DNA from 4 places in the Oceanobacillus aidingensis genome. Region 4 is predicted to be linked to each of the others. Evidence: riboswitches for the same ligand, from Rfam matches in the RefSeq annotation. Region 4 holds a riboswitch; each other region holds the start of a gene.

Region 1 (3,131 bases), on a different contig from region 4:
AAGCTTCCTGCTCAATTTTTTGCATCCCTTGCCGGCAAAGTCGCTGCAGCCCTGGAAGAAGGAAGAGATATTATCAATCTCGGACAAGGCAACCCGGATCAGCCGACACCGCCGCATATTATCCGTACACTTCAGGAAAGCGCCGAAAATCCGGCTGCCCATAAATATTCCCCTTTCCGCGGTACCGATGAATTAAAAGGGGCTGCAGCACAGTTTTATAAAAGAGAATATAATGTCGATTTAGATCCTGCTTCAGAAATTGCTATTTTGTTCGGAAGTAAAATTGGCTTGGCAGAACTCCCTTTAGCTGTTATGGATGAAGGCGAATTAATGCTCTTGCCAGACCCTGGATATCCAGATTATTTGTCCAGTGTTTCATTAGCAGACGTTACTTATGACACGTTTCCATTATTAGAGGAAAACAATTTTTTACCAGATTATGCTGCCCTGACGCCGGAACAAAAGAAACTTGCCAAGCTATTATATCTCAACTATCCAAACAACCCGACCGGAGGTGTCGCAACGAAAGAATTTTTTGAAGATACCGTTGCGTTAGCGAAGGAAAATGATATCGGTGTTGTTCATGATTTCGCTTATGGAGCCATCGGTTTCGACGGCTATCAGCCAATAAGCTTCCTACAGACAAAAGGAGCGAAAGATGTCGGCGTTGAGCTGTACACCCTTTCCAAAACCTATAATATGGCCGGCTGGCGAGTCGGTTTTGCTGCTGGCAACAAAGATATGATCGAAGCGATTAATATTCTGCAGGACCATTTATTTGTCAGTCTTTTCCCAGCTATTCAAAAGGCAGCTGCGGAAGCATTATTAGGGGACCAAAGCTGTGTCACCTCGCTTGTGGAACGCTATGAACAGCGCAGAGATGTTCTCATAGAAGAATGCAGACGTATCGGCTGGGAAGTCACTGCACCGAAAGGCTCTTTCTTTGCCTGGCTCCCTGTACCAGCGGCATTTACAAGTGAAACATTTGCTGATTATTTATTACAAGAGGCGGATGTAGCCGTTGCAGCCGGGAATGGTTTCGGAAAGAATGGAGAAGGTTATATACGCGTCGGATTACTCGTAGAAGAGAATCGTATTCGCGAAGCTATTCGACGTATTGAGAAACTGCAGCTGTTTCAAAAATAAATATTGACGAAACTTGTAAAATAAGATACTTTTAAAGAATACAATTCAATTACTACCACACCTCTTATCCAGAGCAGCTGAGGGACTGGCCCGTTGAAGCTCGGCAACCTTAAAAAAAGGTGCTAATTCCAGCAAGACACCCGTCTTGAAAGATGAGAGCAGAAAATAAGATTACATTTTCGAGCCTCTCTTACCCTAGAGAGGCTCTTTTTTAGAAATTGTATCGATTCTGACAAGACAGCTGCAAACAATATTACCTATCAACTGCAGCATAATGATAGAAAGGCAGGAAAAACAGCAGATGATCAAATTAGAGAATGTCACAAAAGTTTTCCCCTCCAAAAAAGGAAAGGATGTTACTGCACTGGACGATGTGACGATTTCTGTCAATAAAGGAGAAATCCATGGCGTAATCGGCTACAGCGGTGCAGGAAAAAGTACATTAATTCGCTGTGTCAATTTACTGGAGTCTCCTTCGAAAGGAAAGGTTTGGATTGATGGAACCGACTTAACGAAGCTGTCAAAAGAAAAGCTCCGGCAAACAAGACAAAAGGTCGGCATGATTTTTCAGCATTTTAATTTATTAAGGACTGCCAGTGTCTATGATAACATTGCGATTCCATTAAAATTACTCGGCGTACCGAAGGCAGAGGTTAAGGAAAGAGTCATGAAATACTTAGATATTGTCGATTTATCTGAGAAAAAAGATGCTTATCCTTCCCAGCTTTCCGGCGGTCAAAAGCAGCGTGTCGCTATTGCCAGGGCGCTGTCACAGGAGCCACAGGTCCTCCTGAGCGATGAGGCAACCAGCGCACTCGACCCAGAAACGACAAATTCCATTCTCGAACTATTATTAAAAATTAATGCAGAGCTTGGGATCACAATACTATTAATCACGCACGAAATGAACGTTATCCAAAAAATATGCGATTATGTCTATGTTATTGAAAATGGAAACCTCATTGAACAAGGTTCGACGATAGAACTATTTACAAAACCTAAACAGCCGACGACTAAAAAGTTCTTAAATACCATTTCACAACGAAAATTATCGGATCGTTTAATTGATGAATTGAATTTAGAAGGCAAAGTAATTCGTTTAACCTTCCTTGGTGAAAATACAGGTCAGCCGCTGTTGTCTAAGGTAACACAGCAATTTTATGTAGAGCCGAATATTCTGACTGCCAATATTATCGAATTAAAAAATGGCATTGTCGGCAACCTTGTCGTTCATTTGATTGGCAGTGAGCATCAAGTAGAACATTCTCTCTCCTTCTTAAAAGAACAAGGCGTAGAAGTAGAAGAATTGGGGGTGAATTAACATGCAGGCATTTATTGATCAATGGGGTTCAGAGTTTTATGATGCCATAATAGAAACTCTTCAAATGGTTTTAATCTCTTTGTTTTTCGCTGTTATTATCGGCGTTATTTTAGCTATTCTATTAGTTTTGACACGTCCGGGACAACCCTTGCAAAATAAGTTTGTTTATCAGTCTTTAAACCTGCTGATTAACGTCATCCGGTCCATTCCATTTATTATTCTTTTATTCTTTATGCTTCCTTTCACCAAATTGATTGTAGGTGTAACCATTGGTGTAAAAGGAGTTATTGTGCCGCTCGTTGTCAATGCAGCTCCTTATATCGCCAGACTGATTGAATCCTCCCTGTTAGAGGTCAACCAAGGTGTTATCGAAGCATATCGAGCGATGGGAGTAAAGACACATCAAATTATTTGGAATGTGATGCTGCGTGAAGCGAGACCAGCCATTGTTCTTGCATTAACCATCGCAACAATCAGCCTTATCGGGGCAACTGCTATGGCCGGATTAGTCGGCGCTGGAGGCCTGGGTGACTTAGCTTACCGATTTGGACACTTGCGTTATGAAACAGACGTCATGTACGTTACGGTTATTATGCTCGTTATTATCGTTCAAGGTCTTCAGTCTCTTGGAAACCGACTCGCCGAACGATTGAAAAAAGATTAA
Region 2 (3,131 bases), on a different contig from region 4:
GGAAGAGCCATTTGGAAGTGTGGAATCTGTTAAAACGGTATCCGAGCTGTATGCTCCAGTCAGCGGAAAAGTGGTAGAAGTAAATGAAGAACTGGAAGACAGCCCAGAGCTTGTGAATGAATCACCGCATGAAAAAGCATGGATGATTGTTATTGAACTTGAGAATGAAGCAGATTTAGAGGAATTATTAGATTCGAAAGCATACCAGGAATTTATCGAAGGATAATAAAATTACATTACACCTATTTTAGAGAAAGAGAAAATACAGGCGCTGCTCCTGAATTTTCAAAAAAGGCTCTAAAAATAGGTGAAAAAGAGCTGACTTTTCCACATTCGTGTATAGTTAGCTCTTTTCTTTTCATATAATATAGAAAAAGCATAGGATAGGATTAGGTTAAAAAAGATGTTTACCTAATCACTTCGATAAGGAGTGCAAAACGATGATGGAAGATGATTACAACAAAGTCATAATCGTTGAAGGGTTATCTGATAAAAAGCATCTAGAAAAAATTCTTGACGACAATACCATCACCATTGTTTGTACAAATGGAACCATCGGTGTAGAAAAATTTGAAGAGCTGTTGGAATATTATCATTTGGACGATACAGATGTATTTATTCTGGTGGACGAGGATGATTCGGGAATGAAACTCCGAAAACAGCTAGCCAGGGAACTGCCGCACGCAGAGCATATTTATGTAAGCAGTGAATTTCGTGAGGTTGCCGCCACCCCAAAAAGAATGTTGGCAAGTATTCTGGCAGGAAAACGCATTGGAATCAATCTCAATTACCTTGCAAAATGGTAACGTAAAACGTTAAAATAAGAATGGATTCTATTCGCCGAGGAAATAAATAAGGAAAGATGCGAAGTCGTTTTATACGCAATCAGTGTAATCCTTTCACTCAGCATATATTATTTTATGGGAAGAAAAAGATTGAGGGGAATGAACTTGAAACAGTTTAGTGGAGAAGAAAAGAATCATCAACGATTCATACTATATATTTATACACCATTTTGCGGGACATGTACGGTAGCCCGCGCTATGCTTGAAAAAATAGAAAGACTGCATAAAACTGATATATTTACGGAGATGAACGCGTCCATGCACCCTGATTTTATGCAGTCTCATCAAGTCGAAAGCGTGCCATGTCTTGCATTTATGGAAAACGGTAAAATGATTGAGAAAGTGTACACGTTTCAATCGACAGCAAATATTTATCAGTATTTGATGAAATACAAACCGGAATTATTCACAGCAATAAACAACTAAGTTTTTTCTGTACAAGAGGACGGTTCAATATACGAGAAGCAGCAGATTCCACAGAAACCTGAGTGAATGGCTAGGGATTGTGATTGACAAGGCACAAATGGCATGCTACTATAATGGCACTTCATTTAAAAATAGGCAAACTCTTATCAAGAGCGGTGGAGGGACTGGCCCATTGAAACCGCGGCAACCTTCAATCATTGAAAAGGTGCCAATTCCTGCAGGAAACTGTAAAGATAAGGGAGCAATGGACGATATTGTGTATAATAAAGCGTCTTTCTGTTCTCTTGCAGAAAGACGCTTTTTCAATGAAGAGAAAAGTAAATCGTACACAATAAAATAGGTTTGTACACATATAGGAGTGAAATAAAGTGATATCCATTGAAGGATTGAAGAAAATATTCTCTTTAGAAAAAAAAGATATTGTCGCTGTTGATAATTTAAATCTTAACGTAGCAGATGGAGATATCTATGGCGTCATCGGATACAGCGGGGCAGGGAAAAGTACTTTTGTCCGCTTGATTAACAGGCTGGAAGAACCGACGACAGGTACGATAAAAATCGGTGATCAGGTTATTACCTCCTTATCGAAAAAGGATTTGCGTATCGCCAGGCAGGATATTGGAATGATATTCCAGCATTTTAATCTGCTCTGGTCCCGGACAGTCGCTGAAAATATAGAATTTCCGCTTGAGATTTCCGGTGTGGAGAAAAGCGACCGGAAAAAGCGGGTGCTGGAATTGATTGAATTAGTAGGCTTGGCAGGAAAGGAAAATGCCTATCCGGCACAGTTAAGCGGCGGACAAAAGCAGCGGGTCGGAATTGCAAGAGCATTGGCGAATTCACCGAAAGTCCTGCTTTGTGATGAAGCGACCTCCGCACTTGATCCGGAAACAACGAATCAAATCCTGCGTTTATTGCAGGATATTAATGAAAAGCTGGGTCTAACCATTATTTTGATTACCCATGAAATGCATGTTATCCGCAAAATTTGTAATCGGGTTGCTGTGATGGAACAAGGGAAAGTGGTAGAAGAAGGAACGGTTCTCGATGTATTTACCAGACCAAAGCAGCCGGTAACGCAGAAGTTTGTTGAACAGCTGACTGGTCCGGATGAGGAAGAGGAAGACATGACAGAGTTGAAGGAAAGATATCAAGAGGGCGCGTTATTACGGATTCAGTTTTTAGGAGAAAGTGCAAATCAGACCGTAATCAGCCAGCTTGTGAAGAATTTTGATATCCATGTTAATATTTTGCAGGGGAAAATCACCCAGACACAGGTCGGGAGCTATGGGACATTGATTGTTCAGCTGATTGGAAATCAGCTGAAAGAGGCAATGCAGTACCTGGAGGAACAGGATGTTATTGAATTGGAGGTAATTCAGCATGCTTGAGGAATTATTTCCAAACGTTACGATAGAAGATTTAGTAGAAGCTTCTCAAGAAACACTTTACATGACCATTATAGCTTTAGTCGGCACAGCCATTATTGGCTTACTTTTAGGGCTGCTGTTATTTTTAACGTCGAAAGGGAACTTTTGGGAAAATCGATTGATTAATTTTGTTGTTGCAACATTTGTCAATGTATTTCGTGCCGTTCCGTTTATTATATTAATCCTGCTGTTATTTCCTTTCACCGATTTTGTAGTAGGGACATTGCGCGGTCCTAATGCTGCACTGCCGGCTTTAATCCTCGGATCTGCACCTTTCTATGCAAGATTAGTGGAGATTGCATTGAAAGAAGTAGACAAAGGAGTTGTAGAAGCTGCAAAAGCAATGGGAGCTAAAGCAAGTACGATTATTTTTAAGGTGCTGCTTCCGGAGTCCAAGCCTGCACTTGTATCGGGGCTGACGGTTACAGCG
Region 3 (3,131 bases), on a different contig from region 4:
TTAATTCTTGAAGATGATGTCACTGTTGGACACCAAGTCACCTTGCATTCAGCAATTATACGCCATCATGCGCTGATTGGCATGGGGTCCATTATTTTAGATGGCGTAGAGATCGGGGAGCATGCTTTTGTCGGCGCAGGAAGTCTGGTGCCGCCGGGCAAAAAAATACCGCCCCGCACATTAGCTATGGGTAGGCCGGCTAAAGTGGTTCGTGAATTAACCGATAAAGACTATCAAGAAATGGACCGCATCCGTAAATCCTATGTGGAAAAAGGACAATATTATTTAAAAGAAACAAACATGGGCGGAAATGAGTAAAACCATCCTATTCCAAAGAAAAACGTCAGGCATCTTCAAACACCTGACGTTTTTTTATTTTGCAGTCAACGCTTTTAATTCTTCGACTTTATCTGTTTTTTCCCATGGGAATGTAATATCTGTACGTCCGAAATGGCCGTAAGCAGCTGTGTTTTTAAAGATTGGCCTTCTTAAATCAAGCATGCGGATAATACCTGCCGGACGCAAATCAAAAAGCTCCCGGACTGCTTCCACTAATCTCTCTTCACTGACTTCCCCTGTACCGAACGTATTGATTGAGATAGAAACGGGCTGTGCAACGCCAATCGCATAAGCCAGCTGAACCTCACAAGAATCAGCAAGACCTGCAGCAACAATATTTTTAGCAACATAACGGGCCGCGTATGCAGCAGAACGATCCACTTTCGTTGCATCTTTACCGCTAAAAGCGCCGCCGCCATGTCTGGCATAGCCTCCATAAGTGTCTACAATAATCTTTCTTCCGGTCAAGCCGACATCGCCTTGCGGACCGCCTAAAACAAAGCGCCCGGTCGGGTTAATATAGTACTTTGTTTTTTCATCCAGTAATTCACCGGGTACAACAGCTTCGACAACATGTTTAATAATATCCGCTTCGATTTGTTCATTCGTAATATCCGGATGATGCTGCGCGGAAATGACAACCGTATCTACACGCAGCGGCTGGTTATCTTCACCGTATTCAACGGTTACCTGTGTTTTCCCGTCTGGACGCAGATAGCCGATAATCTCTTCCTTCCGGACATCTGCTAATCTTTTGGATAAACGGTGTGCTAAAGAAATTGGTAAAGGCATCAGCTCTTCAGTTTCATTACATGCATAACCAAACATTAATCCCTGGTCACCGGCACCAATTGCCTCGATTTCTTCTTCGCTTTCTTGTCCTTGTCTTGCTTCCAGCGCAACATCCACACCGCCGGCAATATCAGGAGACTGCTCATCAATAGCAGTCAATACAGCACATGTTTCTGAATCAAAACCATATTTTGCCCGTGTATAGCCAATTCCTTGTACTGTTTCACGTACAATTGCAGGAATATCTACATATGTACTTGTAGAAATCTCTCCGGCAACTAAAACAATTCCAGTTGTAACCGTAGTTTCACAAGCTACTCTGGCATTCGGATCCTTCGAGAGAATCTCATCCAGAATAGCGTCTGAAATTTGGTCAGACATCTTATCCGGATGCCCTTCAGTAACTGACTCAGAAGTAAATAAACGACGATTTGCAGCCATAAGGCTAACTCCCCTTCTCCAATAATGTTACGGAACTCTATTTCAATATAAATTTATCATTCCACCCAATGTGGTTTCATTTTTTAGAGGATATTTAAAAAGTCTCCTAAAAACAAAAAAACCTCTCCTTCAAAATATATGAGGAAAGGAAAACTTATTGGCCTTTCGCTCTTATTGTTCAAGGAATGATCCTTGCATCAGGTTAGCACCTTTCACTTCAAGTGAGGTTGCTGGGCTTCATCGGGACTGTCCCTCCACCATCTCCAAATAAGAGTATCCGTTCAATATTTAGATTAACGAAACAAGCCTCTCCTGTCAACCTTATTATCATTTGTGACAGAAAAAATAATTTTTTATAAATTAGTATGGACTATTATATTTAATGTGTTATACTAATAAACATATTTCAAGATAAAATCAATTCTAAACCATTAATTAAGGAGTGAATAATTGCTTTATGAAAATATTGCGGAGAAGTATACTGGAGGAGCTCACTTTAACTAATATTTACAGCAACTATTCTGTTGGCCAGCTTATTGAAAAAATTATTCATCGTGATGAAGCAAAATTAACATCTACTGGCGCGGTCCGTGCCACCACTGGAAAATACACGGGACGTTCTCCAAAAGATAAATTTATTGTAAAAGATGCTTTGTCAGCGGATAAGGTAGACTGGGGAAATGTTAATCAGCCTATTGAAGAGGAAGTCTTTAATCAGCTGCTGGGCAAAGTGATTGCCTATCTAGATAACCAAGAGGAAATTTTTCACCTGCAAGCTTATGCGGGTGCGGATGAAAAATACAAACTGCCTATTCAGGTAATCAATGAATACGCTTGGCATAATTTATTCGCAAGACAATTATTTATTCCTGTTGAAAAAGACATGGAGCAATTACATGAAGCTGATTTTACAGTAATCTCCGCTCCCGGTTTTAAAGCAGACCCGGAAGTTGACGGTACAAACTCCGAGGCTTTTGTTCTCATTTCCTTTGAACAGCGCATTGTGCTTATCGGCGGAACAGAATATGCTGGAGAGATAAAAAAATCTATCTTCTCTGTAGCTAATTTCCTGCTCCCTGAGCAAAATGTTCTGTCCATGCATTGCTCCTCTAACGTTGGAGATGAAGGCGATGTTGCTTTATTTTTCGGGTTATCCGGAACTGGAAAGACCACACTTTCAGCTGACATTGACAGAAGATTAATCGGTGATGATGAGCATGGCTGGAGTGACGAGGGTGTCTTTAATATTGAAGGCGGCTGCTATGCAAAATGCATTAATTTATCCGCAGAAAAAGAACCGCAAATCTTTGATGCGATCCGCTACGGATCTGTTCTGGAAAATGTCGCCTTGGATGAAGATACACGCGTCCCGGATTATGATGATACTTCGTTAACAGAAAATACACGGGCAGCTTATCCATTAGAAAATATTGATAACAGCTTAGAGCCAAGTGTGGCTGGACATCCAAATACAATTATTTTCCTGACCGCAGATGCTTCCGGTACTTTGCCGCCAATCAGTAAATTGACAAAAGAGCAGGCAATGTATCATTTCTTAA
Region 4 (3,131 bases):
TCTAGCTTGATGAATCCGTTCCGGCCGCAATAAACTTCCGACATGGTCTGCACGAAATGGTGCTTTCACTGCTGTTTTTGTCATGTTATTCCTTCTCCCTTTTTGGTAGATAGTATTTATTATGGCAAAATGGCAAACGATCGAACTGGAAAACCGCTTGCTTTTTCAGGCTTGGGACTAATATTGAAAATCACAGCTCCTTTTGCCGGCAATTGATCCAGATTCGTCAGCAGCTCTACTTGAAAAGTATCCTGCTCTAATACATAATACTCGCCGATCAATGAACCATTTTTTCTGGCATCCACAGCCGCATCCGTGTCAAACGTTTCATGACCCACTGCTTTAATCTGTCTTTCTTCAAATAAGAACTTCAGAGCATCGAGCCCCCATCCGGGTAAATGACTGTCTCCATTCTCATCCTTATTCTCAAATGCACCTTTATCCGGCCAGCGCTTGCTCCAATCTGTCCGTAACGCGACAAATGTACCCGCTTCAACCTTTCCATGCACCTCTTCAAAAGCTAAAATGTCCTCCACCGTTAAAATATAATCATGGTTTTCTCCGGCTGCTTCTGATTTATCAATCACAACGATTGGGAGGACAACTTCTTTTAAATCCAGCTCCTCTAAATAGCGCTGATCACGAACAAAATGAATAGGTGCATCAATATGTGTGCCATATTGTCCGGAAACACTGAACTGCTGTGCGAAAAACCCGTCATCATGCGTATATAATGTTTCAAACTCGGCATCTTTAAATGCGGCAAAATGCGGCGAATTAGGACCGAATGTATGTGTTAAATCTACCCATGTTTTTGATTTTAGTGTTTCTAACGCGTGTAAGATTTCATTTTCTTTGGTAACTGTCATGATAAGCCGCCTCCCAATATATTGTTTTACGCTTTTGTTTTGTAATCTGTGATATGATCCTGCAATGTTTCATCTTCACCAAATAAAAAGTGTTTATGCATATCTGGAGAATAAATTGAATTAATTGTTTCGATGCCGACAGCTTCCGCAACCGCACGCAGCATTGCCGGTGAAGCTCCACAGCATAAACCGATATAATTCACGCCGATGCTATGTGCTTGTTTCGCCCATTCTGCCAGCTCATAGCGGTTATGATATAGCGGATCCAGAGAAGTCGGGAAGGTTGTTTCCGTTGGTAAATGACAGCTGCACCCTCCATCCGGCAAGTTAAAGAAGGTTGGATTCTCTTCTGTTGTCCGGTATGGAATCGGCAGTGCTCCAACATACCCGTCTACTTTGTCACGAATCTTTTCTAAATACGGCTGCATCGTGTCCGGCCCCCGGAAACAGTTCATCCCAACAACCAAGGCGCCGTTATCCTCTAAAATCTTACATGACTCTTCCACTGTGTAACCATCACGTAAAATGTTTTCACCCATTAATCCCAAGGTAATAACTGCCGGTAAATCATATTTTTTAATTTCCTCTAAAGCAATCAATGCTTCTTCATGATAATAAAAAGTTTCTCCGTTAATATAGTCAACATCCTCATCCTTACACCATGAAACCATTTCATTAAACATCGCTCTGACTTTATCCTTGGATTCCTGATCTTCCGGATTAAAAATATTGGTGTTCGATATATTTCCTGCAACCAGAGCTTCCTCTGTCGGATGTTCCTTTGCTACTTCCTTCGCTAATTTAATAGCATTTCTATTTAGAGGCTCTAATAAGTCCTCTTTACCGATAATGCGCATTTTTTCTCGGTGTGCGTTGTATGTAAAGGCAAGCACTACATCGGAACCTGCTTTCATGTAATCACGATAAACTGCCTTTAGCGTTTCCGGGTTATCCAGCGCTACTTCGGGTACAAAGGAGCCCGCCTGCAAATACCCTCTGCGCTCCAATTCAAATAAATATCCTTCCCCTACAATAACTGTTCCTTGCTTTAATCGCTCTTCCAAACTTCTTTTCGCCATCGTTCCATTCCTCCTGTAAGCTTTTAATTATTTGGTTCGCTGCGGATAAGTCGATATAGACACGAAAAAACCTCTTCTTTCAGAAAGAAGAGGTTTTGAGTACGATATCAATGTCTCTTCTTATCTGCTAGCTAACGCTACTGGAATTGGCACAGTTCTTTTATAAGTCTGTTGCCGAGGCTTCGAAGGGCCAGTCCCTCCACCTCTCTGGATAAGAAAATGTATTGCTATTTATTTGTTGTAGATAACTATATATCTATTTGAATTCCATGTCAATAAGAAATTTTAAAAATATTTCAGCGGTTTTTGAATCGGTTTGAATGAATCTTGTAAATATCTCATATCATAGAGAGAAGTTCCAAACACGCACGGCTTTATATCTCTAAGCAGATGTTTAAATTCCGTAAAAAAAAGGAATGTTAATTTCATGGAGAAAAATTCATAAAATGTTCAAAAAGTATAGACACACCCGAAAAATAAGCATATAATACAAATTAATTCTAAAACATGTAGACATTATATTGAATTTATTCTTCATTATTGGTATAATTAATTCTTTCGCTTTAAGAAATCGAATCAAAAAATATATTTATCATACGGAAGGGGGCGTAGATGTTGAATAGATATTTGATGATTGCTTTAATGATTATCCTTTTGCCAATGACACAATTATTCCCAGGTGTACATCACAGCTACGTTCTCACCGATCATGAAATACTGATTGATTCCCAATCGTCACCTGATTTAGGCGTTGGCGGAAATGACCAGCAAGATAAATCATTTATAGCAAGTCCAGGTTTAGTCATTACCTTATTCTTATTAGGCAGTCTCTGTTTATTCACTACGATTGTGCGGGTCAACCGTACGAAACAGCTGCTGACACCTGTTTTCTATCAATCCAATTTCGTGGTTTAAGCCTCTTTTAATAAAAAAATTAAAAATTAAAAGAGGAGGCAAAAACTATGATGATTTTCAGATTAATTGTTATTGGGTTCTTTTCACTGACTGCATTGTCCGTTTTCACTTATCAAGGTGTTGAGGTATTTCATGCAGTTGCGGATATATTCAGAGCAAAATCATAAGCTATCGTGTACCCCTTCGTACAATAAGCTTTTTCACCCTATACTAATCAAAAGGCAGCCAATGAAATGGATTCATTGGCTGCCTTTTTTGATTTAAGAGA

What was found. Region 4 has a riboswitch for S-adenosylmethionine ahead of ACFO3P_RS03065 (homocysteine S-methyltransferase family protein). Riboswitches for the same ligand answer to the same signal wherever they lie in the genome.
Region 1: another riboswitch for S-adenosylmethionine. It lies ahead of ACFO3P_RS11535 (methionine ABC transporter ATP-binding protein); the one in region 4 lies ahead of ACFO3P_RS03065 (homocysteine S-methyltransferase family protein).
Region 2: another riboswitch for S-adenosylmethionine. It lies ahead of ACFO3P_RS13590 (methionine ABC transporter ATP-binding protein); the one in region 4 lies ahead of ACFO3P_RS03065 (homocysteine S-methyltransferase family protein).
Region 3: another riboswitch for S-adenosylmethionine. It lies ahead of metK (methionine adenosyltransferase); the one in region 4 lies ahead of ACFO3P_RS03065 (homocysteine S-methyltransferase family protein).

Annotation. Positions count from the first base shown of each region.
Region 1 covers NZ_JBHSFT010000016.1:66,237-69,367, forward strand. The annotation lists gene ACFO3P_RS11530 (pyridoxal phosphate-dependent aminotransferase) at 1-1,146, shown strand, start outside; SAM riboswitch class I at 1,208-1,305, shown strand; gene ACFO3P_RS11535 (methionine ABC transporter ATP-binding protein) at 1,448-2,467, shown strand; gene ACFO3P_RS11540 (methionine ABC transporter permease) at 2,463-3,131, shown strand.
Region 2 covers NZ_JBHSFT010000020.1:88,950-92,080, reverse strand. The annotation lists gene gcvH (glycine cleavage system protein GcvH) at 1-226, shown strand, start outside; gene ACFO3P_RS13600 (toprim domain-containing protein) at 441-806, shown strand; gene ACFO3P_RS13595 (thioredoxin family protein) at 951-1,271, shown strand; SAM riboswitch class I at 1,412-1,511, shown strand; gene ACFO3P_RS13590 (methionine ABC transporter ATP-binding protein) at 1,640-2,662, shown strand; gene ACFO3P_RS13585 (methionine ABC transporter permease) at 2,655-3,131, shown strand, end outside.
Region 3 covers NZ_JBHSFT010000037.1:6,407-9,537, forward strand. The annotation lists gene ACFO3P_RS14725 (gamma carbonic anhydrase) at 1-318, shown strand, start outside; gene metK (methionine adenosyltransferase) at 373-1,572, opposite strand; SAM riboswitch class I at 1,741-1,846, opposite strand; gene pckA (phosphoenolpyruvate carboxykinase (ATP)) at 2,030-3,131, shown strand, end outside.
Region 4 covers NZ_JBHSFT010000002.1:104,230-107,360, reverse strand. The annotation lists gene ACFO3P_RS03075 (5-methyltetrahydropteroyltriglutamate--homocysteine S-methyltransferase) at 1-84, opposite strand, end outside; gene ACFO3P_RS03070 (cyclase family protein) at 120-869, opposite strand; gene ACFO3P_RS03065 (homocysteine S-methyltransferase family protein) at 896-1,948, opposite strand; SAM riboswitch class I at 2,066-2,166, opposite strand; gene ACFO3P_RS03060 (hypothetical protein) at 2,561-2,863, shown strand.